DNA from 4 places in the Cupriavidus sp. HMR-1 genome. Region 3 is predicted to be linked to each of the others. Evidence: predicted binding sites of a transcription regulator. Region 3 holds the regulator's gene; each other region holds the start of a gene.
What was found. The regulator sigma-54, encoded in region 3, starts transcription at its own class of promoters, with help from an activator protein. The targets are predictions, from matches to a motif close to TGGCANGNAANCTGCTTT.

Region 1 (3,742 bases), on a different contig from region 3:
GACGCCGTCGCGGCCGATGCTTCCGCGGCGGGCTTGTCCTGCGCCACGGCGTGGGTGGAGAGGCCGAGACCGGCCGTGCCGAGCGCCAGCGTCATCGCGCCGGCCGTCAGGATTCGCTTGAACCAGGTTTTCATTTGCTTAACCTCTTTCCGGGGGTGTCTCGTGTCACAGGGCATCGCCGCCGGTCTCGCCGGTGCGGATGCGAATGACTTGTTCTATGGGTGCGACGAAGATCTTGCCGTCGCCGATCTTGCCGGTGCGGGCCGACTTCTCCACGGCCTCGATGGCTCGCTCCACCACTTCGTCGGGCACCGCCACCTCGATCTTCACCTTGGGCAGGAAGTCGACGATGTACTCGGCGCCGCGATACAGCTCCGTGTGGCCCTTCTGCCGGCCGAAGCCCTTGACCTCGGTCACGGTGATCCCGGACACGCCCACATCGGAGAGCGCCTCGCGCACCTCGTCGAGCTTGAACGGCTTGATGACTGCAATGATGAGTTTCATCGGTTATCTCCTCTGGGCGGGCCAGCTTCGGCCCCCCCTGGCTGACGCGCAATTAGAAAGTCTTGGAAAGCGAGACCCACGCGGTGTTGTTGCCCACGTTGTGGTTATAGCTGTTCGTGTAGAACGACTCCTTCGCATTGGTGCCGATGTAGGCCACCGCCAGCGCGAAGCCCTTGCCCAGGTCCTTCGTCAGGCCGACCTTCCAGTCCAGATAGGAAGCGGCGCTGTTGTGCTGGACGTTCTGGTAGCCAAGGTGCGCGTTCAGCGTCAGGTCCCACACGTTCAGCGGATAGTTGAAGGCGAGGTCGATGTAGCTGCTGTACTGGCTGTTGGCGATCCCGAACAGGTTTGTCACGGCCTGCGAGTACTTCAGGAACACCGGGCCATAGCCGATGCCCGCGTACAGCTCAGTGGTGTACGGGCGCGGGTTGGAGTAGCCGCCCGGGTAGAAGTACTGCAGCACGCCGACGTCATAGTTGAACTCCAGATCGCTCATCTTGAACGTGTTCTTGAAACCACCATAGAAGTCCATCTCGACCGGCGCCGACACGCTCTTGTCGGCGTCCGAGATCCAGCTGATGCTGGAGTTCCAGTTGCCGATGTAGAAGCCGCTCTCATGGGCATAGTCGAACCCGCCCTGGATGGCCGGACGGCGGTTGGTCTGGCTGAGACCGCGATAGCGGTAGTCAGAGACCAGCGACACGTTGGCCGTGATCGTATGGGGCGATGCCGGCTCGGCGGCGGGTGCGGCTGCCGGCGCTGCCGCGTCCGGCGCGCTCTGTGCGAACGCAACGGAGGTGGCAAGGCTGAACAGGGCCGCAGCGGCGCTGACTGCGAGGCTCGACTTCTTCATCGGTTTTTCTCCTTTTCCTTTAGGTTCTTCGCTGGCTCGAGGGTGAGAGGCTGCTGTTTGTGCACAGCGTTATGGTGTTGACGCTCCCGGTTGCTGTACTGCAACACCCGTGCCAGCTCATGGCCATCGCCCTGCGACACCGTTGGCCGCCCAGTCAGAAATCGTCGACAAGCGGTGTCCGAACCACTTTGACGACAATGCCGGGCGACAGGTATCTGCCGCCCTAAGCATCGAAAAACCGCCAAAAAATGTGCGCTGGCGTTGCCGGAGCTTTCATGGCGGCCGCCGAAGCGCCATAATCCGCGTCATGCAAGGTCAAGTGCCGCGTGCTTGGCGTACGAGCACCCGACGGCTGGCATGGCACGGCGCGTCAGACACCCGCCGAGGCGCCACGCCCCAGAGCAGTGCATCTGCGCGGCAGGGATGCCCGCCGAGCGCCGCGATGCGACGCCCCACCACGGTGCAGACATGGTGAATGGGGCGCAGCCGCCCGCCATGCGCACGCTGGCCTGACCCGAATCATTCGAAATTGGTCACCACAGGAGTTCCACCATGAAACCGACCGATCTCTTCAACGACCTGCAAAGCAAGGTCAGCGAAGCGCTGCGCAACTCGCCGGCCAAGGACATCGAAAAAAACGTGCGCAGCATGATGACGCAGGGCTTCGCGCGCCTTGACCTGGTCACGCGCGAGGAATTCGACGTCCAGTCGCAGGTGCTGGCCCGCACCCGCGCCCGACTGGAGGAACTTGAGGCCCGCGTAGCAGAACTCGAGCGCCGCGTTGGCGGCACGCCAACCGGCGGAGCATGACGCCGCGCCCACGGCACCCCGTTCAATGCCAGAAAGGCCACCGGATCCCGGTGGCCTTTTTCGTTAACACTTCCGCAAAGATATGAGCCTGGCCGTCCTGCGCAGCCGCGCACTGACTGGAATCGAGGCGCCGCCCGTCTCCGTCGAAATCCACCTCGCCAACGGGTTGCCCGCCTTCAATATCGTCGGGCTGGCCGATACTGAAGTCCGCGAGAGCCGCGAGCGCGTGCGCGCGGCTCTGCTCAACAGCGAGTTCGAATTTCCCAACCGGCGCATCACGGTCAACCTGGCGCCCGCCGATCTGCCCAAGGAGTCCGGCCGTTTCGACCTGGCGATCGCATTGGGCATCCTGGCGGCCAGCGGGCAGTTGCAGGCCGACACGCTTGACGCCTTCGAATTCGCCGGCGAGCTTTCGCTGGCAGGAGACCTGCGCCCGGTACGCGGCGCGCTCGCGATGGCAATGGGACTGGCCCGCGATAACGCCCGACGCGTGGCGGAGGATCGCCCGCCGCGCGCCTTCGTCGTCGCCAGCGAGAATGGCGCAGAAGCGGCCCTGGTCGAAGCCGTGATCGTCCATGCCGGCGCGACACTGCGCGACGTCTGCCATCACATCGGCCTGCTTCCCGAGCGGCGGCTGTCGCGCGCCCGGCCGCCAGCCCGGGTTGAGGCATCCGCCGATGGCCCCGATATGCGCGACGTTCGCGGCCAGGCACAAGCCCGACGCGCCATGGAGATCGCCGCCGCGGGCCAGCACTCCGTACTGCTGGTCGGCCCGCCCGGCACTGGCAAATCGATGCTGGCCCAGCGCTTCCCTGCCCTGCTGCCGCCGATGACCGAGGCCGAAGCGCTCGAGGCAGCGGCCGTGCAGAGTCTGACCTCGGGCGGCTTCCACCCGTCCCGCTGGGGCCATCGCCCGTTCCGCAGTCCGCACCATACGGCCAGCGCGCCTGCCCTGGTCGGCGGGGGCGCTTCGCCACGCCCTGGGGAAATATCGCTGGCGCATCACGGCGTGCTCTTTCTCGATGAACTGCCCGAGTTTGAACGGCGCGTGCTCGAAGTCCTGCGCGAGCCGCTCGAAACCGGCCGCATCACGATCTCGCGTGCCGCCGGGCAGGCCGATTTCCCGGCGCGCTTCCAGTTCGTGGCGGCGATGAATCCCTGCCCTTGCGGCTACCTCGGACACCCCACCCGCATGTGCCGTTGCACGCCGGATCAGGTGCAGCGTTACCAGTCACGCCTGTCGGGCCCGTTGCTCGATCGCGTGGACCTGCAGATCGAAGTGCCCGCCCAGAACCAGCAGGAAATGTTCGATGGACAACCGGGCGAACCGAGCCAGACCGTGCGCGCCCGCGCCGTCGCCGCACGCGAACGTCAATTGACACGACAGGGCACGCCGAACAGCGAACTAGCCGGTCGCGCGATCGAGACACACTGCCCACTCGACAACGAGGCCCGAACGCTGCTGCGCGACGCGATGCAGAAGCTGGGATGGTCGGCGCGCGCGTACTTCCGGGTGCTCAAGGTAGCCAGAACGATCGCGGACCTGGATGGCGCGGAGGTTCTGACAGCCGGCCA
Region 2 (8,703 bases), on a different contig from region 3:
CCAGCACCCTCGTCGTCCAGTACGAAAGCATCACGTTCGAGGATGTCCATCGCGACGTGCTCCACCTGTTGCCGGCACCGCCGGCCCGCATTGTCGATGTCGGCGCGGGCACCGGGCGCGATGCCGCCGCCCTGGCACGGCGCGGCCATCACGTCGTGGCGGTGGAACCGACCGCAGAACTGCGCGAGGCTGGCCGCAAGCTGCACGCGGATGTGGATATCGACTGGCTCGATGACACCCTGCCCGCGCTGGCCAGGCTGCGCGAACGGCCGACGCGCTTTGACGTGATCATGCTGACCGCCGTGTGGATGCACCTCGATGCCGACGAACGCGCCCAGGCAATGGGTGCCGTCGACGCGCTGCTGGCCGGCCACGGCCTGGTGTTCCTGTCCCTGCGACACGGCCCGGTGCCCGCCGGCCGGCGCATGTTCGACGTATCGGCCGCCGAGACCATCGCACTGGCGGAGCCATATGGCCTGCGCAGCGCGCATTGCAGCCAGCGCAGCGGCCTGATGGATCGCACCGACGTGTATTGGACCAATCTGGTCCTGCAACGCTAAAGCCAGAGCATGGCGAGGGCCGCCCCGAAGCCCGGATATCCAGGGCGCCCCTCTCCAGACGACGGTGCTCAGGCCTCCACCGATGCCCGCTGTCGCGCGACCTCGGCCTGCGGAGCATCTGCCTGGTCCGCGTGAAGCGTGAAGTCGAAGCGGATCGACGCAAACGGCTGGTCCACGCCAAGCGCAGCCATTGCCGCCGCATCGCTCACACGCGTGATCGGCGGTACCAGCCCTTCGCGCGTGGCAAAAGCGAAGTCATCCCACAGGTACGGATCGCCATCGATGTTGATCTGCGTGGTCAGCTTGCGATGGCCTGGCGCCGAGACGAAGAAATGGATGTGCGCCGGGCGGGTGCCGTGGCGGTCGAGCTGCTTGAGCAGACGGTCCGTTGCCCCATTCGGCGGCACGCTGTAGCCCACCGGCATGATGCTGCGGAAGCGGTAGCGGCCCTCGCCATCGGTCACGATACTGCGACGCAGATTGAACGCGCTCTGCGTCGGATCGAAGTACGAGTAGTTGCCGAGTGCGTTGGCGTGCCAGACCTCGACCACGGCATTGGCCAGCGGCTGCCCCGCGCCATCCTTGACCTGCCCTTCCATCACCAGCACTTCGCCCTCGCCCGTACCGTCGTCCAGGCGCGCCTCGCCCTGCGCCACCGGCGCGCCCGCCACGTAGAGCGGGCCTTCGATCGTGCGGGGCGTGCCACCGGCGATGCCTGCCTGGCTTTCGGCCTCGTCCATGCGCAGGTCCAGAAAGTGATCGAACCCGAGCCCCGGCGCGATCAGGCCCAGCTCGCCCGAGCGACCGGCTTCTGCCAGAAAATTGAGGCCGGACCAGAATTCCTCGGGCTGGATATCCAGGTCCTCGATCATGTGGAACAGGTCGCGCACCATCCGATGCACGATGGCCGCGATGCGCGGATTGGCGTGCTGGCCGGTGGCTTCCTCGATGCGGTTCAGTACGGTGTCGATCTGGATCTTGTCCATGGTTGTCTCCTTTGTAGTGGGAATGCTTCAGAGTGAGCGGAACAGCGGACTGCGGGTGGCCTGGCTGGCGTCTGCCGCCGACAGGAACTTCTCGGTGAAGATGTCTTTCTCGAACAAGCGCCCCTGCATCAGCGCGGCGATGCACGACTCGATCATCGGCGGTGGCCCGCACAGGTAGGCCCGCCAGCCACGGAAGTCGTAGCCGAAATGACTCCCGGCGGCCTCGTGCACGTAGCCGCGCTCGCCGGCCCATGCACTGCCTTGCGCCTCGGCCGACAGCACGGGCACATAGGTGAAGTTGTCGTGCCGGGTGGCCAGCGCCTCGAAAGCATCGCGGTAATACAGTTCGTCAGCGGTCCGTGCGCCATGCACGAGCACGATCTGGCGCTGGTCGCCGGACTCCAGCAGGTCGAGGATCATCGAACGCGGGCTCGACAATCCCGACCCGCCAGCCATGAACACCAGCGGGCGCGGATCGCTCTTGCGTACGAAGAAGCGCCCGAGCGGCCCCGATAGCTGCAGGCGCTCGCCCACGGCAAGTTGCTCGTGCACGTAGGTTGTGGCGCTGCCGCCCGGCACCAGCCGGATATTCAGTTCGATCTCGCCCGCCGACGGCGCCGACGCGATCGAGAAGGCGCGCGGGGTGGCTTCCTTGCCGATCCATACGTTGACGTACTGGCCCGGCTGGAAACGCAGCGCAGCGCCCCCTTCCACACCCTCCACACGCAGGAACACGCCCTTGATGGTGGGCGTCAACGCTTCGATGCGCGTGACTTCGGCGGTGAAGTCCATCAACGGCAGGAACTGCGCGTCGGGCTCGGGATCGATGTCGGCCTCGATCGTCAGGTCGGACATCGGCGTGGCGCAGCAGGCCAGACACTTGGCCTCCTCGCGCTCGAAGTCCATCAGCGCGAACGGCGATGCTTCGCCGTGCTCGATCTCGCCGTCCACCGTCTGCACCTTGCAGGTCCCGCACAGACCATGCCCGCAGGCATGGGGCAGCCACACGCCGGCGCGCAGGCAGGCGTCAAGCACGGTCTGTCCTTCGGCAATGTCGATGGTCTGGCCGAGCGGTTCGATGGTGAGCTGATAGGTCATGGCAACCTCCTGCAGCAAGTTCAGTTGGCCGAGCCGGCGATGCCCGGCAGGCCGGGGGTACGCAGGCGCAGCAGCGACTTGTGGCCAAGCCCGTTGTCGACCAGGCTTGCGGCCGCATCCGGCGTGAATGGCGTATCGCCGCGCAACCACTGCACTTGCGCCCAGTCGATCCGGGCGCCTTCCGGGTGGGCACCCAGCAGCGGCACGATGACGTCGGAGACCAACGCGCCGAACGGCATGTCAGGCGGCAGCGGCAACGTGAATGGGCTGCAGAACAGCCGGTGCTGGTCCCAGCCGAAGTACACGAGCTGGTTGCCGTGGAAGTTTTCGATCCGGTCGCGGACCTCGCCGGTGTAGCCCGGTTCCAATGCGATGACTGGCATGATCTGGTCTCCTTGTTCACGAACGGTTATTGCCTTGCCCGGTCCAGCGCTCCCAGTTCGCGCGATCGGGCGAATCGGCGTAGTCGCCGCGATCCTCGGGCTTCAGGTGGTACCAGTCGAGCACTTCAGGCAGCGTCGGGCCGCCGCAGTTGCCCTGGAAGATCTGATGCACCGGCAGCCATGCCTGCACGTACTTCTCGGGCTCGCCCTGGAAGATGTCGCGGCAGCCGTCCGAGCAGAAGTGGTAGTGCTCGCCGTTGTGCTCCGCATGGCGATAGCAAATCTGCGTCGGGTCGTCGGGTTCGGTGAAGGCCATCGGGATCTGGCACACCTGGCACAGCATCGGCAGGCCCGGGTTGGTCCAGCGCTGTCCGGCCTCCTGTTGCTGCTTCCAGTAGTCAAAGCGCGGCCGGTAATGCGTGTCGAAGCTGTCGGGATACTTCTGCGCCAGCCAGTCCATTTCGTGCGGCTCGGGCACCCACGTGTGGATGGCCGCGGCGTGGTTGAAGTTGTAGAAGATCGACCATGCGATGTGCGACAGGTGATCCTTTTCCTTGGCGGCCTGCTCGTGATACTTCGGCATCCGGATGCCATAGCGCGCCAGATCGGCAAACAGCGCCCCGCCGTTCTGCTCGAAGTAGATCTCCCACGCCTCTTTCCAGCTCATCACGCGCTTGGGGCACATGTAGTCCATCATCATCGCCACCAGCGTCAGCAGCCGGTAGCCGCGCCAGAACCACTTGTCGATCCACTTCTGGATGATCGGTCGGTTGGCGGGGTCCTGCTCGAGCATGAACTTGACCACTTCCAGGCCCAGCGTCATGTGGCGCGACTCGTCGGACTGCGCCGAGAAGCCGAACGTCACCGTGGCCATGTCCCCGTTGTAGGCCGCGCCGGACATGAACGGCATGAACAGCAGGTTGGTCAGCACGTATTCGAACGAGAACGAGATCGCCGTGATGAACTCGAACGGCCCGGCGGTCATCGCATCCTCGAAATACGACTTCGGCACGGACAGGTACCAGAGCCGGTCGTGCAGATGGCGCCAGTCGGCAAAGCCGTTGAAGAACTTGTTGTAGTGGCTGATCGTGTGGATCTGGGTCTGGCAGTGCCGCAGTTCGTCGATCGACTGCATCTGGCACGCCACGCGCGCCCCCACGCCGCGCAGATTACGGCCCGCCATGGCGAAGCCACGGTGCGCCGCGTACTCCAGCGGCGACACCCCGGTCAGGAACAGCTTCAGCGCGTTGATGTAGCGTGCGTCGGTCACGTTGAGCTGGCCATTGTTCTGCTGGAACGCGTCGATGATCGCGTAGAGCTTGCGCTCCTTCTCGGACTGGAACTTCCAGTACGCATCCATCGTCAGGCGGAACGGGTCTTCCCAGCCGTCCCAGTCATGGATCACGATGCCTTCGAACTTGTCGTGCGGAAACACCTTGTCCATCGGCTGGTACGTGGTCTCCCAACCGAGGTCGCGGGTCAGTACCGCGTACTTCTCCTTGAGCGAGAGCTTCGGACGGGTCGCCGCGCGGGCGGCGGAGGCGATGGCAGTGGCGGTTGTCATGGTTTGTCTCCTGTCTTGGGGTTCTGGCTCAGCGCCACGCCAGCACGAACTGGTCTTCGGTTTCGTCGATGTTTCCTGCAAGGGAGATCAGGCCGAGCTGCAGCTCCTGCACGTCCCAGGGGCGGCCGATGCGCTCCTCCACGCTGGCGCGGCGGATCTCCAGCCGCCCCGGCGCGTCGATCTTGACCATCGCCGGGTAGTGGTTGACGGTGGCGTGCGGGTTGTCGGCCTCGATCGCCTCGATCACCGGGCGCATGTCGTCGTTGGTCTGGAGGGCGATGAATACGATGGCGTCGCTCATGGTTGTCTCCGTCATTGACGTGCCAGGCCCAGACCGCTCAGGCGCTTGCCCAGCGCTTCGACGGCATTGGCCAGTTCGGACTCGGCATCCTCGCCGAACAGCCGGTGCGCCAGCGGGCGCAGCGCGTGCGTGAAGCGATCGAGCCAGCCGAAGGCATACCCAGCGATGACCGCCGCGTTCTCCCGGCTTTCCTGTGCGGCCGTTTTCACGGTGGCATCGACCCAGCGCGTGGTCTCGGCGTACCAGGCGGACATGAAATCGGTCACGAGCGAAAACGCGGGCCCGGTTGCGGACATGCGGGCGTCGAACTGCTGGTAGACCAGCGGATAGATCAGGCCATCGAACACCAGGTTCTGCGCCACGTGCTGCTCGAACCAGTCATCGCGCACCAGCAGGTCCTCCGCCGCGTGCCGCAGCGGCTGCCAGGCCATGTCTTCCATCCAGGCGGCGCGGGCCTGGTCCACGGCGGCCTTGTCGCCGATCAGCAGCCCGATACGGGTCAGGTACTGCGCGATACCCAGGCGGTCCATCGTGTGATACATCGCGGCCTGCGTGATGGCCGATCCGAAACCGTAGGCGGTAATCGACGCGTTGTTCATGTTGGCCGCCCATTCGACGTGGCGCAGCGGCACCACGCCCAGCGTGAGCAGCTCGCGCACATCGTCGGGCAACCGGCTCAGCAGCCCGCGCTTATCCACGAACTCAAGGTTCTTCTCCATCGTCTCCTGCTGACGGGCGCGCGCATTGACGTAGCCGCCGTAGAAGTACTGGCGCGGGTCCTTCAGCGCATACCAGTCCTGCATCACCACGCGGGTGCGCCGGGCGTCGTACAGCTCGTACTGCGGCTGCCATAGCGGCCGGTAGTGGAAGCTCGTGACCGGCTGCAGGTCGTACATCGCCTCCTGATAGCGCGTGGCTGGCTTGTCGGCGCCGAGCCGGCGCGCGATATGCGCGAAGGTCTGCCGGATCGGGGTGACGCTGGCGTCAGTCCGGATATCGATTTGCATGGTGGTTGTCTCCTCGGATGTCGAGTGGGGGCATTTTTGGGTATCACTGCAGCAGTTCGGCCCGCTGCTCGGCGCAGAACGACTGGAACTGCTCGGGCGGCATGACCAGTTCCACGTAGATCTGTGGATCGCCGATCGAGAACTCGAACTCCACCCAGCGCTCGCTGCGCCCGGTCACGCGCACGTAGCGCGGGGCATGGTGATGCCAGTGACCTTGAAGTGCCTGTTGGGGGTGTGGCATGTCTCGCTCCTGGTGCGCCGCACATCGCGGGGCGTGTGCGTTGTCTCGTGATTTCAGGTGGGAGAGCTATAGCGAATGGCGTGCCAGGCGATGCAGACCGTTGTGGCGCAAGGGCTCGCGGCCGATCGGCCGCATTCGGGCCTGCCAACCCGCTTGATGATTTGATGAGGTGATTCAGGCGGATTTGATCAAATGATCAAATCGTCTCGCGCTGCGCTGCAGCACACGCTCCCGATGCGGGATTTCCGGGCTCCGGCAACGCCGGATGCCGTGCTAGGCTACGCAAAAACGAGGCTCGAAAGCCCGCCGGAATCTGGAGTGACGAGGATGACAACACCCCCCGCGCAGCCGCCGTTCGAACTGGCTTCGCTACTGACCATCGACGCCAAGGCCGCGCAAATCCGCCTTGGCCAGTCGCGCATGGTGCTGATGCACACCGAGGCGCTGAGCTACCTGCGCAAGGAAATCCTCGATACGCTCGGCGTGGAGCGCGGCAAGGGGCTGCTAATCCGCATGGGCTACGCGCAAGGCATGCGCGATGCCGAGATGGTCAAGCGCGAGCGCAGTGAAGAACTGGCCAGTTCGCCCAACGATGCCTTCCTTTGGGGGCCGCAGCTTCACATGCTCGAAGGCGTCACGCGCGTGGACCCGGTTCGCCTGGAGATCGACCGCGACACCGGCCACTTCTATGGCGAGTTTCTCTGGCAGGACTCATGGGAGGGCGAGGCGCCCGTGATGGAGTCCCTGCCCCGCGAGGAATCTGGCTGCTGGGTGCAGCTTGGCTACGCATCGGGCTACAGCAGCACGTTCATGGACCGGCTGGTCATCTACAAGGAAACCGAATGCGAGCGGCGCGGCGACAGCCTCTGCCGCATCGTCGGCAAGCCGGCCGAGACGTGGAACGACCCCGAGTACCTGAAGTACTTCGAACCCGACTCCGTCATCAGCGACCTGCTCACCCTGCAGCAGGAAGTCAGCACACTGCGCGAAACGCTGTGTGGCGCGAACCAGGGCAACCTGATCGGCCAGTCCCCGGCGTTCCGTGAAGCCTTCAACCTGCTTTCCGCCGCGGCAGACAGCCATATCACCGTGCTGCTGACGGGCGAGACCGGTGCGGGCAAGGAAATGTTCGCGCGCTGGCTGCACGATCACGGCCCGCGCGGCGAGCAGCCGTTCGTCGCGGTCAACTGCGCGGCGATCCCGCACGAGTTGATCGAATCCGAGCTGTTCGGCGTGGAAAAAGGCGCCTACACGGGCGCCCAGCAGTCGCGCCCCGGTCGCTTTGAACGCGCGCATGGCGGCACCCTGTTCCTCGACGAAATCGGCGACCTGCCGCCTGCCGCGCAGGTCAAGCTGCTGCGCGTGCTGCAGAACAACGAAGTGGAACGGCTCGGTGGCGTGGAGGCGCGCAAGGTCAACGTCCGCCTGATCGCCGCCACCAACGTCAATCTGGCGCAGGCGATCAAGCACGGCCAGTTTCGTGCTGACCTGTTCTACCGGATCAGCACCTATCCGATCTCGATCCCCGCCCTGCGCGAGCGCAGGGAAGACATCCCCGAACTCGCCCAGTCATTCATCCAGCGCTTCAACGCGCTGTATCAGAAGCAGGTGCGCGGCCTGACTACGCGGGCGCGCGATGCGCTGGTGCAATACCCGTGGCCCGGCAATATCCGCGAACTCGAAAACATGATCGAGCGTGGCGTCTTGCTGGCACCTGCCACCGGGATGATCGACGTCGCCCATCTGTTTGCCAGCCAGCAGGCGGTCGGCAGCGAGGAGCCCAGCCAGGATGCCGACGCGCTGATCGAAAAGCTGCTCAACCAGCAGGTGTCCCTGCCGCAAATCGAAGCCAAGCTGATGCAACTGGCGATGACGACGACGCGCGGCAACCTCTCGTCGGCGGCGCGGATGCTGGGGATCACGCGACCGCAGTTGGCGTATCGATTGAAGAAGTAGGGTTGGAACAGTTGGTCCAGCCCGCTCGACACCTGAGTTATTAAGTAGTTACCCTAGGTTTTCATATAACCAGAAAAGGGTAAGGTGTCGTCCCATGCAGACCCGACCCATCACCCTGACCGAGCGCGTCATCCAGCAATTGCGTGGCGAGATTGCCGAAGGCACGTTTCCCGTTGGCGCCCGGCTGCCGACCGGCAAGCAACTGGCCGAGCGCTATGGTGTTAGCGCCGCCGTGATTCGCGAGGTGACCGAGCATCTGCGGTCGCTTGGAATGATCGAAAGCCGCCAGGGTCTGGGCAGCACTGTGCGTTCCCGCGTCAGCGACAGCGGTTTCCGTCTGAGCGGCGGTGCCGATAGCACCGATCTGGCCGATATCTTCGAGCTGCGCCTTGATCTGGAAAGTGCCGCTGCCGCCATGGCCGCGTTGCACCGGACGGAGCAGGACATTGCCCGCATGGGCGCCCTGCTCGACGCGCTGGCGGCCCAGCTTGATGATGCCGATCACGGCGTGGAACCCGATATCCAGTTTCATATCGCCATCGCCACGGCCACGCACAACAAGTACTACCTGCAGCTACTGCAGTACATGACGCTGCAACTGCATCAG
Region 3 (8,703 bases):
CTTCTTCCGCCCCATCCACGGATAGCAGCACGCTGGTCGTGCGCCATCTGAAGAAACGCTATGGCTCGCGCACCGTGGTCAAGGACGTCTCGCTCGACGTCAAAAGCGGCGAGGTCGTCGGCCTGCTCGGCCCGAACGGCGCGGGCAAGACCACGTCGTTCTACATGATCGTCGGACTGGTCGCGCTGGACGAAGGCGATATCGTGCTCGATGGCCAGCACATCAGCGGCCTGGCCATCCACGAACGCGCGCGCATGGGACTGTCCTATCTCCCGCAGGAAGCTTCGGTCTTCCGCAAGCTCAACGTCGAGGAGAACATCCGCGCGGTGCTGGAACTGCAGGTGGTCAACGGCAAGTCGCTGCCCAAGCAGGAAATCGATCGCCGGCTCGACTCGCTGCTCGATGACCTGCAGATCGCCCACCTGCGCAACAACCCGGCGCTGTCGCTGTCGGGCGGCGAGCGCCGCCGCGTGGAAATCGCGCGCGCGCTGGCGTCAGCGCCGCGCTTCATCCTGCTCGACGAACCATTCGCGGGCGTGGACCCGATCGCCGTGGGCGAGATCCAGCGCATCGTCAGCTTCCTCAAGGCACGCAACATCGGCGTGCTGATTACCGACCACAACGTGCGGGAAACGCTGGGCATCTGCGACCACGCATACATCATCAGCGAAGGCACCGTGCTGGCCGAAGGACAGCCCGAGGAAATCATCGCCAACGAGTCCGTGCGACGCGTCTATCTGGGCGAAAACTTCCGCATGTGATCAAGCGGCCGCGACGCCGCCTTGCAGCATTCGTCAACTAGCCGTTGGCGATCACGAAGTGCCAGCGATAGGTGATAGCAATTTCCGTTCCAACAACGGGAAGATGCGCATAGAATAGGTCGCATGAAACCATCGCTTCAGCTTCGACTTTCCCAGCATCTGGCTCTGACTCCACAACTGCAGCAGTCCATCCGGCTGCTGCAGTTATCCACACTGGAGCTGCAACAGGAAGTCGAGCAGGCGCTGACCGAGAATCCACTGCTCGAACGCGAGAACGACTGGATCGAAAGCCCGCTGCGCGTGGCCGCGGACGGGTCGGTCAACGTGCAAAGCGCCCCGGCTCCGGCATCTTCCGAACCGCAAGGTAATGGCGACGATCGCGCGAACGGCGCCAACGGCGAAGACGACAGCTACGGCGACAGCTCGGGTGACGATTACGGCAGCGACTGGAGCCTGGACGATTTCGCTCGCCGGCCTCAGGGCGACGAGGACGAGAAGACGCCGATGCAGCTTCGCGAAGCGGAACCCACGCTGCGCGAGTACCTGATGGAACAGCTCACGCCGCTGAAGATCTCCACGCGCGACAAGGGCCTGGCCATCTTCCTGATCGAGTCGCTGGACGACGACGGCTACCTGGGCGCAACGCTCGACGAGATCTGCTCGGAACTACCCAAGGAACTCGAATTCGAAGTCGATGAAGTGCAGGCGATACTGACCCTGCTGCAGAGCTTCGACCCTCCTGGCGTGGGTGCGCGCAACGCCGCAGAATGCCTCACCTTGCAACTGCGCCGTCTGCAGCATCCACAGCGGGACCTTGCATTATCGATCGTCAACCACCACCTGGAGTTATTGGCCGTGCGTGACTACACGCGGCTCAAGAAAGCCCTGCAGGTTGACGAAATTGCACTTAAGGCCGCGCACGATCTGATCCGCTCGCTCGCACCGTATCCCGGACATGCCTACAGCCGTCCGGAAGCGGACTTCGTGGTACCGGATGTGTTCGTGCGCAAGAGTGGCAGTAGCTGGATCGCGCAGCTCAATCCCGACGTGATGCCGCGTCTGCGCATCAACGACATGTATGCGCAGATTTTGCGCGGTGCAAAAGGGGAAGCGGGCGCGGCCGGGCTGCAGCAGAAGCTCCAGGAGGCGCGGTGGCTCATCAAGAACATTCAGCAGCGTTTCGACACGATCCTGCGTGTTGCGCAGGCAATTGTGGAACGTCAAAAGAACTTTTTCTCGCACGGGGAAATCGCGATGCGCCCCTTGGTTTTGCGGGAGATTGCCGATACACTGGGTCTACACGAGTCGACCATTTCCCGGGTGACTACGAATAAATACATGGCCACGCCGATGGGTACTTTCGAGTTGAAGTACTTCTTTGGTAGCCACGTCTCCACGGAGACTGGCGGCGCGGCCTCATCCACGGCGATCCGCGCGCTGATCAAGCAACTGATAGGAGCCGAAGAACCCAGGAATCCCCTTTCCGACAGCCGCATCGCCGAGTTGCTGGGCGAACAGGGCTTTGTGGTCGCACGCCGCACGGTGGCCAAGTACCGCGAAGCGCTGAAGATCCCCGCAGTCAATCTCCGCAAGACTTTGTAGCCGAGCCGCAACCGCCTGCCTGGTGCGGCTCTTTCAGAAGGAGAAGCGCTATGAACTTCAAGATCAGTGGACACCACCTCGACATCACGCCGCCGCTGCGTGAGTATGTGGAAACGAAACTGGAGCGAATTGTCAGACATTTCGATCAGGTCATTGGCGTAAGCGTGCTGCTATCCGTAGACAACCACAAGGAAAAGGACAAGCGTCAGTACGCGGAAATCAACCTGCACCTCAAGGGCAAGGACATCTTCGTCGAAGCGCATCATGAAGACCTTTATGCTGCAATCGACTGTCTGGTCGACAAGCTCGACCGCCAGGTGATCCGCTACAAGGACCGCGTGCAAGGGCATGACCGGGAAGCGGTCAAGTACCAGATGGCTGCCGAACAACTACAACAACAATAAGTCGGCGGCGACACCAGGTCGCCCCTGAGAGGATAGATAGGAAGAGCAAAGCCGCGCATCTGCGCGGCTTTTTTGATGGGCGCGATGCGGATGCGCCGCTGGCGCACCCGTTACCTGAGTACCAGCCCTGCAACATTTGGTCAGCCGGGGGTGTTCGCAACTGACGCCGCTCGGTGTATGCTGCGCCATACAACAACTACAGACAGGACGGCCCCGGACAACCGGCCCGGCATTCCGCGTGGCGAAAGATCGCGCGACGGCGGGTGCAGTTTTCTGGGTGGGCAATCCGACCGGCAAGCTCGCGGCACCACTCGCGGCGCCGGCGCCGCAGCGCACAAGTGCGCAGTGGCCCTGCTCTATAATGGCCGGACGCTCCAATGCGGGCGTCCTTTTGCGCTCAATAGCCTGAATTGCCCAACGCAGCGGGACGACTCATGTGCGTCGGCTCGCCTTTCTGACTCCTCGTGCATCGCCCATGAATCGTTTGGCCAAATTGCTGCCACCCGGCAACATTAATCTCGACGTCACCGTCACCAGCAAGAAGCGGGTCTTCGAGCAAGCCGGGCTCCTGTTCGAGAACAACCATGGCGTGGCCCGGGCCACCGTGACCGACAACCTGTTCGCGCGCGAATCGCTCGGGTCCACCGGTCTTGGCGCCGGCGTCGCCATTCCGCATGGTCGCATCAAGGGACTCAAACAGCCCCTGGCTGCCTTCATGCGCCTGGCCGAGCCGATCCCGTTCGAATCGCCCGACGGCAAACCGGTGGCGCTGCTGATCTTCCTGCTTGTGCCCGAGCAGGCCACCCAGCAGCATCTGGAAATTCTTTCGGAAATCGCCCAGTTGTTGTCGGACCGGGAAATGCGCGAAGGACTGGCCACGTTACCCACGCCCGAAGCGGTCCACGAATTACTGACCCAGTGGCACCCCTGACACGACGGCAGGCCAGCGCAGCCTGACGCGATACCCGCGATACAGCCCCTCCCGAAAAGTCATCCCGCATGGAACTCACCGGCGTCACCTCCCAGTCGATCTTCGACGACAACGCAGCCGACATCAAACTCTCCTGGGTCGCCGGTCTGGAAGGGGCCGATCGAGCCTTCGACGTGGAATTCGCGCGTGAGGCGACATCGGCAGCCGATCTGGTCGGCCACCTGAACCTCATCCACCCGAACCGGATTCAGGTGCTCGGCAAACCCGAGATCCTTTACTACCAGCGCCTCGACGACGAACCCCGCAAACGTCAGATGGGCGAGCTGATCCTGCTCGAGCCGCCATTCCTGGTGGTGGCGGATGGCATGGAGCCGCCGCCCGATCTGGAACTGCGCTGCACGCGCTCGTCGACTCCGCTGTTCACGACGCCGGTATCCTCGGCGGCCGTCATCGACCACCTCCGCCTGTACCTGTCGCGCATCTCCGCGCCGCGCGTCACCATGCACGGCGTGTTCCTCGACATTCTCGGCATGGGCGTGCTGATCATGGGTGAGTCGGGCCTTGGCAAGAGCGAACTGGGCCTGGAACTGATCTCGCGCGGACATGGCCTGGTGGCCGACGACGCCGTCGATTTCGTGCGGCTTGGCCCGGATTTCATTGAGGGCCGCTGCCCGCCGCTGCTGCAGAACCTGCTTGAAGTCCGCGGCCTGGGCCTGCTCGACATCAAGACGATCTTCGGTGAGACCGCCGTGCGGCGGAAGATGAAGCTCAAGCTCGTGGTGCAATTGGTGCGCCGCAACGACGGCGAATTCGAGCGCCTGCCGCTTGATTCCCAGTACCTCGACGTTCTTGGCCTCCCGATCCACATGGTGAAGATCCAGGTGGCAGCTGGCCGAAACCTTGCCGTGCTGGTGGAAGCCGCCGTCCGCAATACGATACTGCGCCTGCGTGGCATCGATACCCTGCGCGACTTCATGGACCGTCAGCGGGCAGCGATGCAGGCCGACGTGGTTTCCCGCGGCCAGGGTCGGCTGCTCTGATCAGACAATTCCGGCGGTTTTGTGAAACGCCGGCGTCGCTTTCAATTGCTTACAAGCGGCCGGCCTCCCCTCGTCAACGCGCTTTGGGCGCGCGCCGTTTTGTGCTTCAATGGGCATCGAGCCCAGTCCGGTACCGCCAGCCGCCGTGCTGCATCCTGAAGGTCGGCGTCCGGCCATGATGTGTTTCCACAGCCAGGAGAGAAGCATGAAGAAACTGATCGCGATGTGCGTGCTGGTTACCCCTCTGTTCGCCACGGGCGCGTTCGCCCAGGGCGCCTCGGCCCCGGCCGCTGAAAAATCTGGCAAGGCCCCGACCGCGCAGCAGGAAAAGATGTCGGCCTGCTCGAAGCAGAACAAGGGCAAGAAGGGCGACGACTACAAGAAGTCCATGAGCGATTGCCTGTCGGGCAGCGCACCAGCCGCCGCACCGGCCGCACCGAAGACCCAGCAGGAAAAGATGTCGGCCTGCTCGAAGGAAAACAAGGGCAAGAAGGGCGACGACTACAAGAAGTCCATGAGCGATTGCCTGTCGAAGCCGGCGGCCTGATCCGCCAGATCTGATAGATCCCGTGGCAATGATGGCGAATCGGCGACGATTCGCCATTTTGCTTTAGGGCAGGTGTCATGACGCCGCCATCACGCGATGCTATGCTTGCATCGCTATGCGGATCATCCTTATCACCGGAATTTCCGGCTCGGGCAAGTCAGTCGCGCTGAACGTACTGGAAGACGCGGGGTACTACTGCGTCGACAACCTGCCGGCCCAGTTCATCCCCGATCTCGCCTGCTACCTGGCGGAACAGGGCTACTCACAGCTTGGTGTTGCCACCGACATCCGCAGCCGCGAATCGCTCGCGCGACTGCCCGATACGGTGCGAGAGCTGGCCGCGAACCATCAGGTACAGGTGCTGTACCTGACCGCCAGCACCGATGCGCTGGTTCAGCGCTACTCGGAAACGCGCCGGCGCCACCCGCTTTCGGCACAAGTCGAAGTTGGCACGGCCGCTGGCACGCCCAACGATACCTCGCTGATCGAGGCCATCGAGAAGGAGCGGGAGCTGCTAAGCCCGCTGGCGGAATCGGCCCACCGCATCGACACCAGCAACGTGCGCACCAATACGCTGCGCAGCTGGATCAAGGAACTGATTCAAGACGAGAACGAGAACAAGAACAGCCAGCAGCTCACGCTGCTGTTTGAATCGTTCGGGTTCAAGCACGGCGTGCCCAGCGACGCCGATCTCGTCTTCGACGTGCGCTCCCTGCCGAACCCCTATTACGATCTCGCGCTGCGCCCGCTCACTGGGCGCGATGCGCCAGTCATCGACTTCCTGCAAAGCCAGCCGATGGTGCTGGCCATGGCCGAGGATATCCGCGCCTATGTGGAGAAGTGGCTGCCGAGTTTCATTGCGGACAACCGCAGCTACCTGACCGTCGCCATCGGCTGCACCGGAGGCCAGCACCGTTCCGTGTTCATCGCGGAAAGACTTGCCAACTACTTCCGGGCACATGGTAATGTGCTGGTCAGACACCGCGAGTTGGCCCCCGCTGGCTGACGCGCGGCGCCCCGCCGTTTTCCCATGACTGGAGCCGGCCAACCGCATGTCGACCTTTCTTTCCGGCACCGCATCCGATTCCGCTACCCTGGATGCGCTGCCGCTGTTCCCTCTTCACACGGTCCTGTTTCCGGACGGCCGTCTGCCTCTCCGTGTATTCGAGAAACGCTACGTCGACATGGTGCGCAACTGTATGCGCGACCATCTGCCGTTCGGCGTTTGTCTGATTGCCACCGGAGAGGAAGTCGCGCAGCCGGGCCAAACCACCGAACCCGAGTCCATCGGCTGTCTTGCGGAAATCGTCGATTGCAATGTGGAGCAACTCGGCGTCCTGCTGATTGAAACGCGCGGACGCCAACGCTTCCGGGTGCTGTCCCACGCCACGCGCGATGACGGCTTGCTCGTGGCGAGCGTGGAACTGCTGCCGCCGGATGTCATCGACTGCAAGCTGGAATTGCTGGGCGAGTGCCTGGCCGCGTTGCGTCGAATCGTGACCTCGCTCCACACGGATCAGCCCGACAAGCCGAAACTGCCCTTCGGAGAGCCCTATCTCTGGGACGATCCGAGCTGGGTGGTCAACCGGCTGTGCGAGTTGTTGCCGGTGCCACTCAAGGCCAAGCAGATGCTGATGGAGCTACCTGATGCCGGCGTGCGCATCGAGATCGTGCATCGCTACATGCGACAGCACCACATCGTCTGAGCCGCCTTCTGAGCCGCCTTCCGAGCGGGCAACTCAGAAAAGTCCGAGTCTCGCCTGATCTTCCAGCAGCTTGCGCACCGGGGCCGGAGTGCCCAGCATGTCTAGATCGTCAAGAGACAGCCACCGGCTCGCGGCATTACCCTCAAGCGCGACGGCGTCCAGATCGACGCGAATCGCGCGAATCAGCAGGCGAAAATGGGTAAACACATGCGTCAGTTCGCCAGCCAGATACGCGCGTGCAGGCGAGCCATACGCGCGGGCTAACTGCAGCGCCGACTCCTCGGCGACCTCCGAATCGAACGGTACCGCGTCGACCGGCATTTCAGGCAGACTCCACAAGCCGCCCCAGATGCCGCTGCTGGGACGCAACTGCACGAGCACATCGCGTCCATGCCGGACGATCAGCATCACAGCGCTGCGCTCCGGAATCGCCGCGCGTGGCTTCGGCGTGGGCAGCACGGCGGTGAGGTTGTCCTTGCGGGCCACGCAATCGGCCACGAGCGGGCACGCCTCTGCGTCGGCCAGACAGGCTGGCTTGCCGCGCGAGCAGATCGTGGCGCCGAGGTCCATCAATCCCTGCGTGTAGGCCACCATGTGATCTGCCTGATGACGTCCGGCAGGCGGCAGCGCCTGTTCGGCCAGCGCCCACATCCGATTCTCGATCGCGCGCTCGCCGGGATAACCGTGAATGCCGAACACACGCGCGAAGACGCGCTTGACGTTGCCGTCCAGGATCGGAGAACGAACGCCGGCACTGAACGCCGCGATCGCCGCAGCCGTGGAGCGACCGATGCCGGGCAGCGTTACGAGCACCTCTGGGGCGGTCGGAAACACGCCAGCGTGCTCATCCACCACGGTCTTGGCGCAGCGATGAAGATTGCGCGCGCGCGAGTAGTAGCCCAGCCCGGCCCACAAGGCCATGACCTCGTCGGCAGACGCTGCCGCCAGAGCGGCAACCGTGGGCAGCGCCGTCACGAAGCGCTGGAAATACTCGATCACCGCTGCCACCTGCGTCTGCTGCAGCATGATCTCGGACAGCCAGATGCGGTACGGATCGCGTGTGTTCTGCCAAGGCAGGTCGTGCCGGCCGTGCTGGCGCTGCCACGTCACCACGCGCATACCGAAATCGGATGGCACGGCGATGGTCTCGGGCATGGTGGGGGCGGCGGCAGGCTTGCGGGGCATTGCGGGATCTTGAAAAGAAAAAGCGCCGCTCACAGGCGGCGCCACATGATACATCGGCGGTTGCAATACCCTTCCCAGATCGCCGGGTCTGCCCCCTCTCCCACAAGTGGACGAGGGGGACGCTCCGACTACGCCGCGCGCGCCGTTGCTTCCGGGGGCACGTCCACCAGCCTGCGCGCGAAGCTCTCGATCTTCGTGCTCCGCTCATCGAGGCCGTTCAGCACTTCCTCAAGTTCGGCAATGCGCGATTCCAGCGTGTCCGTGGCCTCGTGGATGCGCTCGATCGAATCGACGCGTCGGCGCAATTGCTTCTGGTGCTCGCGTACCTGCGCCTCGAGCGGCGTCATCACCGACTTCAGCCAGATCTCGATATCGCGATTTAGATCGCGGAAGTTCTCGAGCACGCGGCTGGCCATCGTCGCGAATGCGTTCTGCACCAGTTGCGGACGCGAGCGCGTCAGCATGTGCACGGCGCCGAAATGCGTGTTCACCAATTGCAGCGTTTCCTGCAGTTCGTTGGTATAGCG
Region 4 (8,703 bases), on a different contig from region 3:
ACCATCTCTTGCTCCTTACAGGGTCTGAAGAGTCGTGATTCGCCGGGCCACATTGCCGGCCGGTGTTGGCGGGCGCGTTTCAGCGGCCGCCGCGTAGCCGTGGGTCGAGCAGGTCACGCATGGCATCGCCATAGACATTGATGGCGTAGACCACCACCGTCAGGCAGATGCCTGGCGCAAGCGCGAGCCACGGCCCCTGGAACATGAAGGTGCGCCCGTCGCCCGACAGCATGCCGCCCCAGGTGGGAGCGGGCGGCGGCACGCCGAGGCCCAGGAATGACAGTCCAGACTCCGCCAGGATCGCGGTGCCGACACGGGTCGTGAACAGGACGATCACCGGCGGCAGCACGTTGGGCAGGATGTGTCGCCACAGGATGCGGCTGGTGGAGGCGCCGATTGATTGCGCCGCGTGCACGTACATGTTCTCGCGCACCGATACCACGGCCCCGCGCACGATTCTGGAGCCGCCGATACCAAGCAGCAGACCCAGCGTGCAGACGATCTGCCAACTGCCCGGGCCCAGCACCGAGACCACGACGATCAGGATGATGAGGTCCGGAAAACTCATCCAGGCGTCGACCATCCGCTGCACCACCAGGTCCAGCTTGCCGCCCAGATAGCCGCACAGGATGCCAAGCACGAGGGAAACCAGCGTGGCCAGCGTGGCCGCCGACAGGCCGATCACCACCGACAGCTGCGCGCCATACAGGCAGCGGGAGAAGATGTCACGGCCAAGGTTGTCAGTGCCGAAGAGATGCGCCCATGACGGCGGTTGCAGCCGCGCCATCATGTTGATTTCGTTGACACCGTATGGCGCCAGCCAGCCGGCAAAGATGCCGCAGAACAAGAAGATCGCGCAGATCACGGCACCAGCCGCGCCGAGCGGCTTGTCGCGGAACAGTCGGCGCATCATCGGAAACCGGGCGCGCCTGCGCGAGGCGGGAGGCGCCTGGGCGGTAACGAGCGAAGGGGACACGGCGCGTGGATCGACGGAGGGGTGTGCCATCAGTGGTGCCTCACTTTGGGGTCGAACAGGCCGTAGCTCAGGTCTACGAGCAGGTTGATCAGCATCACCGCCACGCCGACCACGAGAAAGACGCCAGTGATGACCGGATAGTCCCGCTGGTGCACGGCATCGAGCAGCAACAGGCCCATGCCCGGTACCGCGAAGATCTGTTCGATGACGACGGCGCCACCGATCAGCAGCGGTGCCTGCAACCCGATGAGCGTCACCACCGGAATCAGTGCGTTGCGCAGCGCATGGCGGAAGATGACCTGTCGTTCATTCAGTCCCTTGGCCCAGGCTGTGCGGATATAGTCCTGCCGCAGTACCTCCAGCATCATGGTGCGTGTCATCCGCATCGTGATGGCGGACAGCGCCATGCCCAGCACGATGGCTGGTACCAGCATCTGTTTCACGTGCTGCACCGGGTCTTCGAGAAAGGGGATGTAGCGCACGTCGGGAGACCATCCCCACCACACTGACGGGAACACGATCACCATCGTGCCGAGCCAGAAGCTGGGGACGGCCAGCATCAGGATGGAGAACGACCGTGCCACGTAGTCGACGGCGCTGTCCTGGCGGGTGGCCGACACGATGCCGATGGGCAGTGCCACCGTCAGTGCCACGAACAGGGCCAGCACACCTAGCGAGAAGGTAGCCGGGATTCGGGCCATCACCATTTTCAGTACCGGCTCGCTTTGCCACAGGGACTGCCCCAGATCACCGTGCAGCACGATATTGGTGACCCAGCGCAGGTATTGATCCCAGATAGGACGGTCGAGCCCGAGCGCGTGGACCAGTTGCTCGCGGGTGAGGGCATCGGCGCTGATGTCGTTCTGACTCAGCATGAGATCGACCACGTCGCCCGGCACCAGGCGCACGATGGTGAACACGATGATGCTGGCGAAGAGTAGCGTCGGTATCAGTGCCAGCAGGCGACGCACGAAGTAGGCGCTCATGGCAGACCCCTGAGCGATGCTGGCTGGATTCCGGGCGGCGATGTTGCTGCCGATGTCGTTCCCGGGGTGGCGCGTACAGTCGATACCGCAGACATGTTGCCTCCTTGTGAGCGATCGGCCGGCATGGGCGTATGCCGACATCCGCGCGATCGCTTTCGCCTCGGTGTTGCGTCGTGCCCCGCCAGCGTCGTGGCGGGGGGGGCTGGCCAGGTCAGTAGCCGCGCATCCCTGCCCAGCGGTTGAGCTGCCAGTTGGCGTCGCCCAACCATTCCTGGGCTGTGCGTGCCCGCTTCATGTAGAACCCGATGTCCAGTTCGTCGGTCATGCCGATACCGCCGTGCATCTGCACGCCTTCCTGCACTGCCAGGGTGGCAGTGGTGCCGGCCTTGGCCTTGGCCACGCAAACCAGCGGCTCCGGCCCATCCGAGCGGCCGGCATCCAGCCGCTGCTGACATTGCAGCACCACGGCACGCGCGAGTTCGATCTCCGCGAACAGATGTGCGGCACGATGCTGCAGGGCCTGGAACTCGCCGATCTGCTTGCCGAACTGGCTGCGCTCCTTCAGGTAGGCGAGCGTGCGCGCGAACGTGGCGTCTGCAATACCAACCAGTTCGGACGACAGCACCGCGCGGGCGATGTCGAGCACATTGTCGAGCATCGCGGCGCCGTTGCCGGCGCGGCCCAGCAGCGCATAGGCCGGAATTCGGGCGCCGTCGAAGGTGACGCGTGCCGCATTGGTGGCATCGGCGATCACGCAACGTTCGACGCGGACGCCGGCGTTGTCGCGCGGCACCAGGAACAGCGAGATGTCGCCATCGGGCCCTGCCTGCGCGTCTTTCGCCGCGACGATCAACGTGTCGGCCACATGGCCGTCGACGACGAACACCTTGCTGCCGTCGAGCATGTACCCGTCGCCATGGCGTCGCGCCAGCAGGGTGATGCGCTCTGGCCGGTGTTTGCTCCCCTCGTCCAGCGCGAGCGCCGTCAGGTGGCGGCCCGACGCCATCTCCGGCAGCAGCGCGCTTCGCTGCGTGTCGCTGCCGAACAGCCCCAGCAGTGAGGCGCCAAGCACCGAGGTGGAAAGGAACGGCACCGGCGCAAGCGTGGCCCCGATAGCTTCGGCGATGACGCCAGCCTCGACCACGCCGAGGCCACTGCCGCCATAGGCTTCGTCGATCAGCACGCCGGTGAATCCCAATTCGGCGGCCTGGCGCCAGAGATCCCGGGAGAATCCAACGGGGTCATGCGTGTCGCGCAGCGTGCGCAGCGCGGAAATCGGGGCGTTGTCCTTCAGGAAGGCGAGGGCGCTGTCGCGCAGCATTTCCTGCGTGTCGTCGAATACGATGGGCATGGCGGCTTTGACGGTCCTTGGGCTTCGAGGGCTTCGATGTCTTTGGGCTGCGGTAGGCGTGGCGGTACGGGCGAGCCGGTACGTCAGGCGCCCGGGAGGCCGAGCAGGCGCTTGGCGACGATGTTGAGCTGCACCTCGCTGGTCCCGCCCTCGATCGAATTGGCCTTGGTGCGCAGCCAGCCCCGCGCCAGGGCGCCGTCCTGGCTGCGTTCGCCTTCCCACTCCAGGGCGTCCGTGCCGCCGACGGACATCAACAGCTCATAGCGCCGCTTGTTCAGCTCCGCGCCGTAGTACTTCAGCACCGAAGAGAACGCTGCCATTCCTTCGCCTTGCTTGGCCAGGTCGCGTGCCCGCTCGCCGGCGGCCGCAAAGGCGGCTTCGTCAATCTCGAACTGGGCGATCTGGGCGCGCAGCATCGGATCATCGAGGCGGCGCTGCGCGTCCACGCCGATGACTTTCGCTGCGTGGCGACCCATGGGCTCGCGGAAGCCGCGGCTGCCAATGGCGCTGATCATCTCGCGCTCGTGCGTCAGCAGATACTTGGCGATCTCCCATCCACGGTTCGGCTCGCCGACCAACTGGTGGCACGGCACCTTCACATCGTCGAAGAAGGTCTCGCAGAAAGGAGATTTGCCCGAGATCAGCACGATGGGCCGGGTGGAGACCCCGGGGGTTTCCATGTCGAACAGCAGGAAGCTGATACCCGTGTGCTTCTGCGCCTGGAAGTCGGTGCGCACCAGGCAGAAGATCCAGTCGGCCTTGTCGGCGTACGAGGTCCAGATCTTCTGGCCGTTGACGATAAAGTGGCCGTCGCGCTCTTCAGCGCGCGTTTGCAGCGCCGCCAGGTCGGAGCCGGCATTGGGCTCCGAGTAGCCCTGGCACCAGCGGATCTCTCCGCGTGCGATCTTGGGCAGGTGCTCCTGCTTTTGCGCCTCTGTGCCGTACTTCAGCAGCGCCGGGCCGAGCATCGAGATGCCGAAGCTCTGCAGCGGCGTCCGGCAGTTCAATCGGGCCATCTCGGCACGCAGCACCCGGGCCTGTGCCGGACTGAGCCCGCCGCCGCCATATTGGGTCGGCCACTCCGGAACGGTCCAGCCCTTTTCGGCCATGCGTTGCAGCCACAGGCGCTGCGCATCGGACTGATAGCGGAACTTGCGCCCGCCCCAGCAGATGTCGTCCTCGTTGCGCACCGGTTGGCGCATCTCCGCCGGGCAGTTCGCTTCCAGCCAGGCATGCGCCTCCTGCCGAAATGTCTCCAGTCCGTCCACAATTGTCTCCTTGTTGCGTCCCTGGGAAGCCGTGCCACGCGGGCATCGGTCTGCCGGAAAATCGGATCAAGGTTGTTCCATGCCACAGTCTTATTTTTCTAAAACACTTGCAGAAGGTGGCGGGTACGGCAACTTTTATACAAGCCGACCCAAAGGGCGTCAATACTCCAAAACCTAACCCGGGAGGCTCGCCGAGCGCGAAGACGTGCAATTCGGATGTGATCCGTCGCTCCAGGGTGGCGCGACGCGAAGCGCGAATCATGCAAGCGAGCGCAGTAGAAAATAGCTTAACGTCTGCGAAAATTGATCGAAGCTCTCATCGCGCTTCGAAATCCCGGAGGTTTCGTTGCCTCATTCGACCTGATGGCGGGCGCCGCTCGCAACGGGTACTCAGGCTCGATTCAAGTCTCTTGCCGAGAGAATATTGGTGACAGTCCGGGCATTCTTCTTTTCCATACCATTCATACGAATTTTTTATGGAGACGAGAAAGCTTGCCCAAACGATGAGGCTATTGCTCGCGGGGGAGTAACAACCATGCCCCTACCTGTATGTCTGCACGCGAGAAACAAGGGCGGTTTGGCCAAATGCCACCGGCAATTTGTGTTTTCTTTTCATAAGCTAGTGCCAGTGGCGGAAGTTCAGTCGAAAGCGATGCGACGCAGGAGGGCAGTACACCTGCTTACATGCGTTACCCACTCTCCACATTTTGAAACGCAACAATGGAGGTACAATGCGCCCCACTTTGTATCTCACATATAACAAATGAGCCCCCGGCCTTCTCGTTTGGCGTGTGTAGACGCGCTGAAGGCGGTCAGCTCGCAGCTGATCGTGTTGCACCATCTGGCCTTCTATGGCCCGATGTCCGACGCCGCCCAATCTCTGGCCCCCGGCCTGATCGGCTGGCTGTCTGACTACGCGCGCATCGCGGTGCAGGTGTTCCTGGTCATCAGTGGATTCCTTGCCGCGCGCAGCCTGGCTCCTGCCGGACGCCTGACCGCCCAGAGCCCGCTTTCCACGGTATGGCGCCGCTATCAGAAACTGGTCGTGCCCTACACCGTGGCGATGCTCGTCGCGATCATCGGCGCCGCCATCGCGCGGACGTGGATGCATCACGACTCGATACCCGCCGCGCCGCACCTGACGCAGGTCATCGCGCACATCCTGCTGCTGCACAACATCCTCGATGTCGACGCGCTGTCCGCGGGCGTCTGGTATATCGCAATCGATCTGCAACTGTTCGCGCTGCTGGTATTCGCGCTCTGGTTGGCGCGCGCGGTGTCACGCGATACGTTGCCGCTGGGCGTGCCGACGGTGGCGGCGCTAGCGGTGGCCTCGCTGTTCTGGTTCAACCGTGATGCCACCTGGGATATCTGGGCGATCTACTTCTTTGGCGCCTACGGCATGGGAACGCTGGCGTACTGGGCGTCGAACCCCGATCGTTCTCCGGTGGCCCTGATCGCGCTTGGCGCGGTTGGCGTGGCGGCCCTGACGATGGACTTCCGCCTGCGTATCGCCGTCGCGCTGGTCACGGCGCTGGTGCTGGCCATCTCCCGCCGTGGGGGCTGGCTCGAGCATTGGCCGGGTGGCCGCGTCACCGCATATTTCGGCAAGATCTCTTACTCGGTCTTCCTCGTGCACTTTCCGGTCTGCCTGGTAGTGAACGCCTTGGTGTTCCATTTCGCTCCGGGCCAGCCGATGCTCAACGCGCTGGGGATGTTGCTGGCGTGGGTCGCCAGCAACGTAGCTGGCGCCGTGTTCCATCGCTATGTGGAAGCCGCCAGCCCGCTGCGCGCGGTGATCGAGTTCGTCAAGGAAGGCATTCACGGCCGCAAGTGGACGCGGGGCGAGAAGCCCCAGGCCTGAGCAGCCGGCGCCAACGTACTCAAATCAATGCTGGTGCGGGCGCACCAGCATGTACCGCCCTCGTCATGCATTTCGCACCCGTCCGGTGCGTGCGGAATGTCACTCACGGTAACAACCCCAGTTGAGGGTTGGCATGGCCATTGCCTAGTATGGATATATAAACCTGACCAACTGGTCAGGTTTCGATCCGGGGAGACGAGGCTGCCATGTCCGATCATATCGTTCTGACCTCGCACACACGCCGCGACAAGCCGGCCGAGCCGATTCACTGGGGCGCACCCACGGCGGCCGAGCGGGGGCCAGTCATTGCCAGCCTGACGGACCCCGCGCAGCGCAACGTTATCGGTACCCACGCCGGCGCCTATGCGATCTATCGCGCGTTGGCGGTGGCGGCGGGCAGCCTGCAGCGCGCGCATCGTCCTGACCTGACCGATACATCCCCGGCCGAAGCCATCGGCCCGCACCCGCAGTGGGGCGATCCGGACAGGATCGTGTCGCTGGATCCCTGGGGCCACCTGGTCTCCACCGTCTTCGCCGATCGCATCGCCGCCGGGGTGGACATCCGTCCGACCATCGCCATCACGCGTGCCCATATCAACATGCCCGAACTCATGGCCGCGATCTCGGCCGGCCGGCTGAAGCCCGACGGCGACATCCTCGAGGCCAATGGCGACGTGCGCGTGACCAAGGCGGCGGTGGACCCGGTCTGGTACCTGCCCGGCATCGCGCGCCGCTTCAATATCAAGGAGAGCGTGCTGCGCCGCAGCCTGTTCGAGCAGACCGGCGGCATGTTTCCCGAGCTCGTGACGCGACCCGATCTGAAGGTGTTCCTGCCTCCGATCGGCGGCATGACGCTCTACTTTTTCGGCGATGTCACGAAGCTGGGCCAGCCTGACACCCGTGTGGCCTGCCGCGTGCATGACGAATGCAATGGCTCCGACGTGTTCGGGTCGGACATCTGCACATGCCGCCCGTATCTGGCGCACGGTATCGAGGTTTGTATCGAGATGGCGCAGCAGGGTGGTGTGGGCCTGGTGGTCTATAACCGGAAGGAAGGCCGCGCGCTTGGCGAGGTGACGAAGTTCCTGGTCTATAACGCGCGCAAGCGCCAGGTGGGCGGCGACCGCGCCGAAACCTACTTCGAACGTACCGAATGCGTGGCCGGCGTGCAGGACATGCGGTTCCAGGAATTGATGCCGGATGTATTTCACTGGCTCGGGATCAGGAGGATCGATCGCTGGGCCTCGATGAGCAATATGAAGCATGGCGCGCTGACGGCGCAGGGTATCGAGGTGGTGGAGCAGGTGGCGATTCCCGAGTCCCTGATTCCGGCCGATGCGCGCGTGGAAATCGATGCGAAGGTGGCGGCGGGTTATTTCTCCAGGTACACGCCGCCTGACGCCAAGGAACTCGCCCAGGCAAAGGGCAGGGGGTTGAAGGAATGACTGAATTTCCGGAAGGAGGCAGGGCAGGACGCGACGATGGCTTGGGCAGCGGCTGGCATAGCCCCGTTCCACCCGATCATCCCGCGGGCGTGCTGCTCAGTGCGGAAGCCGTGCGAACGCGTTGCGCGGTGGTGACGGACTTCGTGGCCTCGGGGGAATCCGAGTTGTTCACGTGGCACCCGGACCGCGTTCACGCGATCGCCGACTATGTGGCCGCGACGATTCGCCGCCGCTATCCGACGCTGCAGGTGCCGTATCACAGCCGCTGGCGCCATTTTGAAAGTGGCGGGCCGGGGCAGGCCACGATCAACCGCTGGCAGATCCTGTGCGAGCGCGCGGGCATGTCGGGCCCCGAGCATCGCGAGGAGCGCGCGCGGATCGGTATCGATCTGGTGATCCCGAGCGTGCTGCTCGATGCGGGCGCCGGGCCCGACTGGCGCTACCGCGATGCGGCCAGCGACATGATGCTGACGCGTTCGGAGGGACTTGGCGTTGCCAGCTTCGACCTGTTCGCGCGTGGCGGCTTTTCCGCCGGGCAAGGTGATCCGTTACGTTCCGACGCTGATCGCCTTTGCCGCATCGACGCCTCGACCATTGCCTCGGCGTTCCAGGTGGCGCAGCACAACCCGCTGGTCGGCCTGGAAGGGCGCGCGGGACTTCTGCGCCGGCTCGGCGAGGTGATGCAGGACACACCAGCGGTGTTTGGCAGTCCGGCACGGCTCGGCAACCTGTATGACTATCTGGCCTCGCATGCACGCGAAGGCCGGATCGAAGCGAGCTTCGTGTTGCGCACGCTGCTGGTGGCGCTGGGCC

Region 1: a site for sigma-54 is predicted at 1,455-1,472, ahead of D769_RS29455 (TorF family putative porin). Genes of this name have one in related genera too.
Region 2: a site for sigma-54 is predicted at 6,209-6,226, ahead of D769_RS30635 (phenol hydroxylase subunit). Genes of this name have one in related genera too.
Region 4: a site for sigma-54 is predicted at 6,575-6,592, ahead of D769_RS19345 (GTP cyclohydrolase II). Genes of this name have one in related genera too.

What each region holds. Positions count from the first base shown of each region.
Region 1 is NZ_ANKP01000275.1:2-3,743, forward strand. Features, by position in the region: gene D769_RS29450 (P-II family nitrogen regulator) at 166-504, opposite strand; gene D769_RS29455 (TorF family putative porin) at 557-1,357, opposite strand; gene D769_RS29460 (accessory factor UbiK family protein) at 1,910-2,167, shown strand; gene D769_RS29465 (YifB family Mg chelatase-like AAA ATPase) at 2,250-3,742, shown strand, end outside.
Region 2 is NZ_ANKP01000053.1:23,538-32,240, forward strand. Features, by position in the region: gene D769_RS08270 (class I SAM-dependent methyltransferase) at 1-560, shown strand, start outside; gene catA (catechol 1,2-dioxygenase) at 629-1,546, opposite strand; gene D769_RS08280 (phenol 2-monooxygenase domain-containing protein) at 1,574-2,644, opposite strand; gene D769_RS08285 (phenol hydroxylase subunit P4) at 2,665-3,027, opposite strand; gene D769_RS08290 (aromatic/alkene/methane monooxygenase hydroxylase/oxygenase subunit alpha) at 3,044-4,591, opposite strand; gene D769_RS08295 (MmoB/DmpM family protein) at 4,620-4,892, opposite strand; gene D769_RS08300 (aromatic/alkene monooxygenase hydroxylase subunit beta) at 4,904-5,899, opposite strand; gene D769_RS30635 (phenol hydroxylase subunit) at 5,943-6,140, opposite strand; gene D769_RS08310 (sigma-54-dependent Fis family transcriptional regulator) at 6,468-8,096, shown strand; partial or broken gene D769_RS08315 (FCD domain-containing protein) at 8,191-8,703, shown strand, end outside.
Region 3 is NZ_ANKP01000242.1:14,197-22,899, reverse strand. Features, by position in the region: gene lptB (LPS export ABC transporter ATP-binding protein) at 1-761, shown strand, start outside; gene D769_RS25625 (RNA polymerase factor sigma-54) at 885-2,363, shown strand; gene raiA (ribosome-associated translation inhibitor RaiA) at 2,414-2,767, shown strand; gene D769_RS25615 (PTS sugar transporter subunit IIA) at 3,243-3,698, shown strand; gene hprK (HPr(Ser) kinase/phosphatase) at 3,767-4,738, shown strand; gene D769_RS25605 (PsiF family protein) at 4,944-5,285, shown strand; gene rapZ (RNase adapter RapZ) at 5,401-6,291, shown strand; gene D769_RS25595 (LON peptidase substrate-binding domain-containing protein) at 6,338-6,991, shown strand; gene mutY (A/G-specific adenine glycosylase) at 7,025-8,176, opposite strand; gene D769_RS25585 (dynamin family protein) at 8,305-8,703, opposite strand, start outside.
Region 4 is NZ_ANKP01000171.1:420-9,122, reverse strand. Features, by position in the region: gene D769_RS19375 (ABC transporter substrate-binding protein) at 1-5, opposite strand, end outside; gene D769_RS19370 (ABC transporter permease) at 80-1,006, opposite strand; gene D769_RS19365 (ABC transporter permease) at 1,006-1,962, opposite strand; gene D769_RS19360 (acyl-CoA dehydrogenase family protein) at 2,174-3,313, opposite strand; gene D769_RS19355 (acyl-CoA dehydrogenase family protein) at 3,397-4,581, opposite strand; gene D769_RS19350 (acyltransferase) at 5,345-6,445, shown strand; gene D769_RS19345 (GTP cyclohydrolase II) at 6,652-7,890, shown strand; partial or broken gene D769_RS19340 (URC4/urg3 family protein) at 7,887-8,703, shown strand, end outside.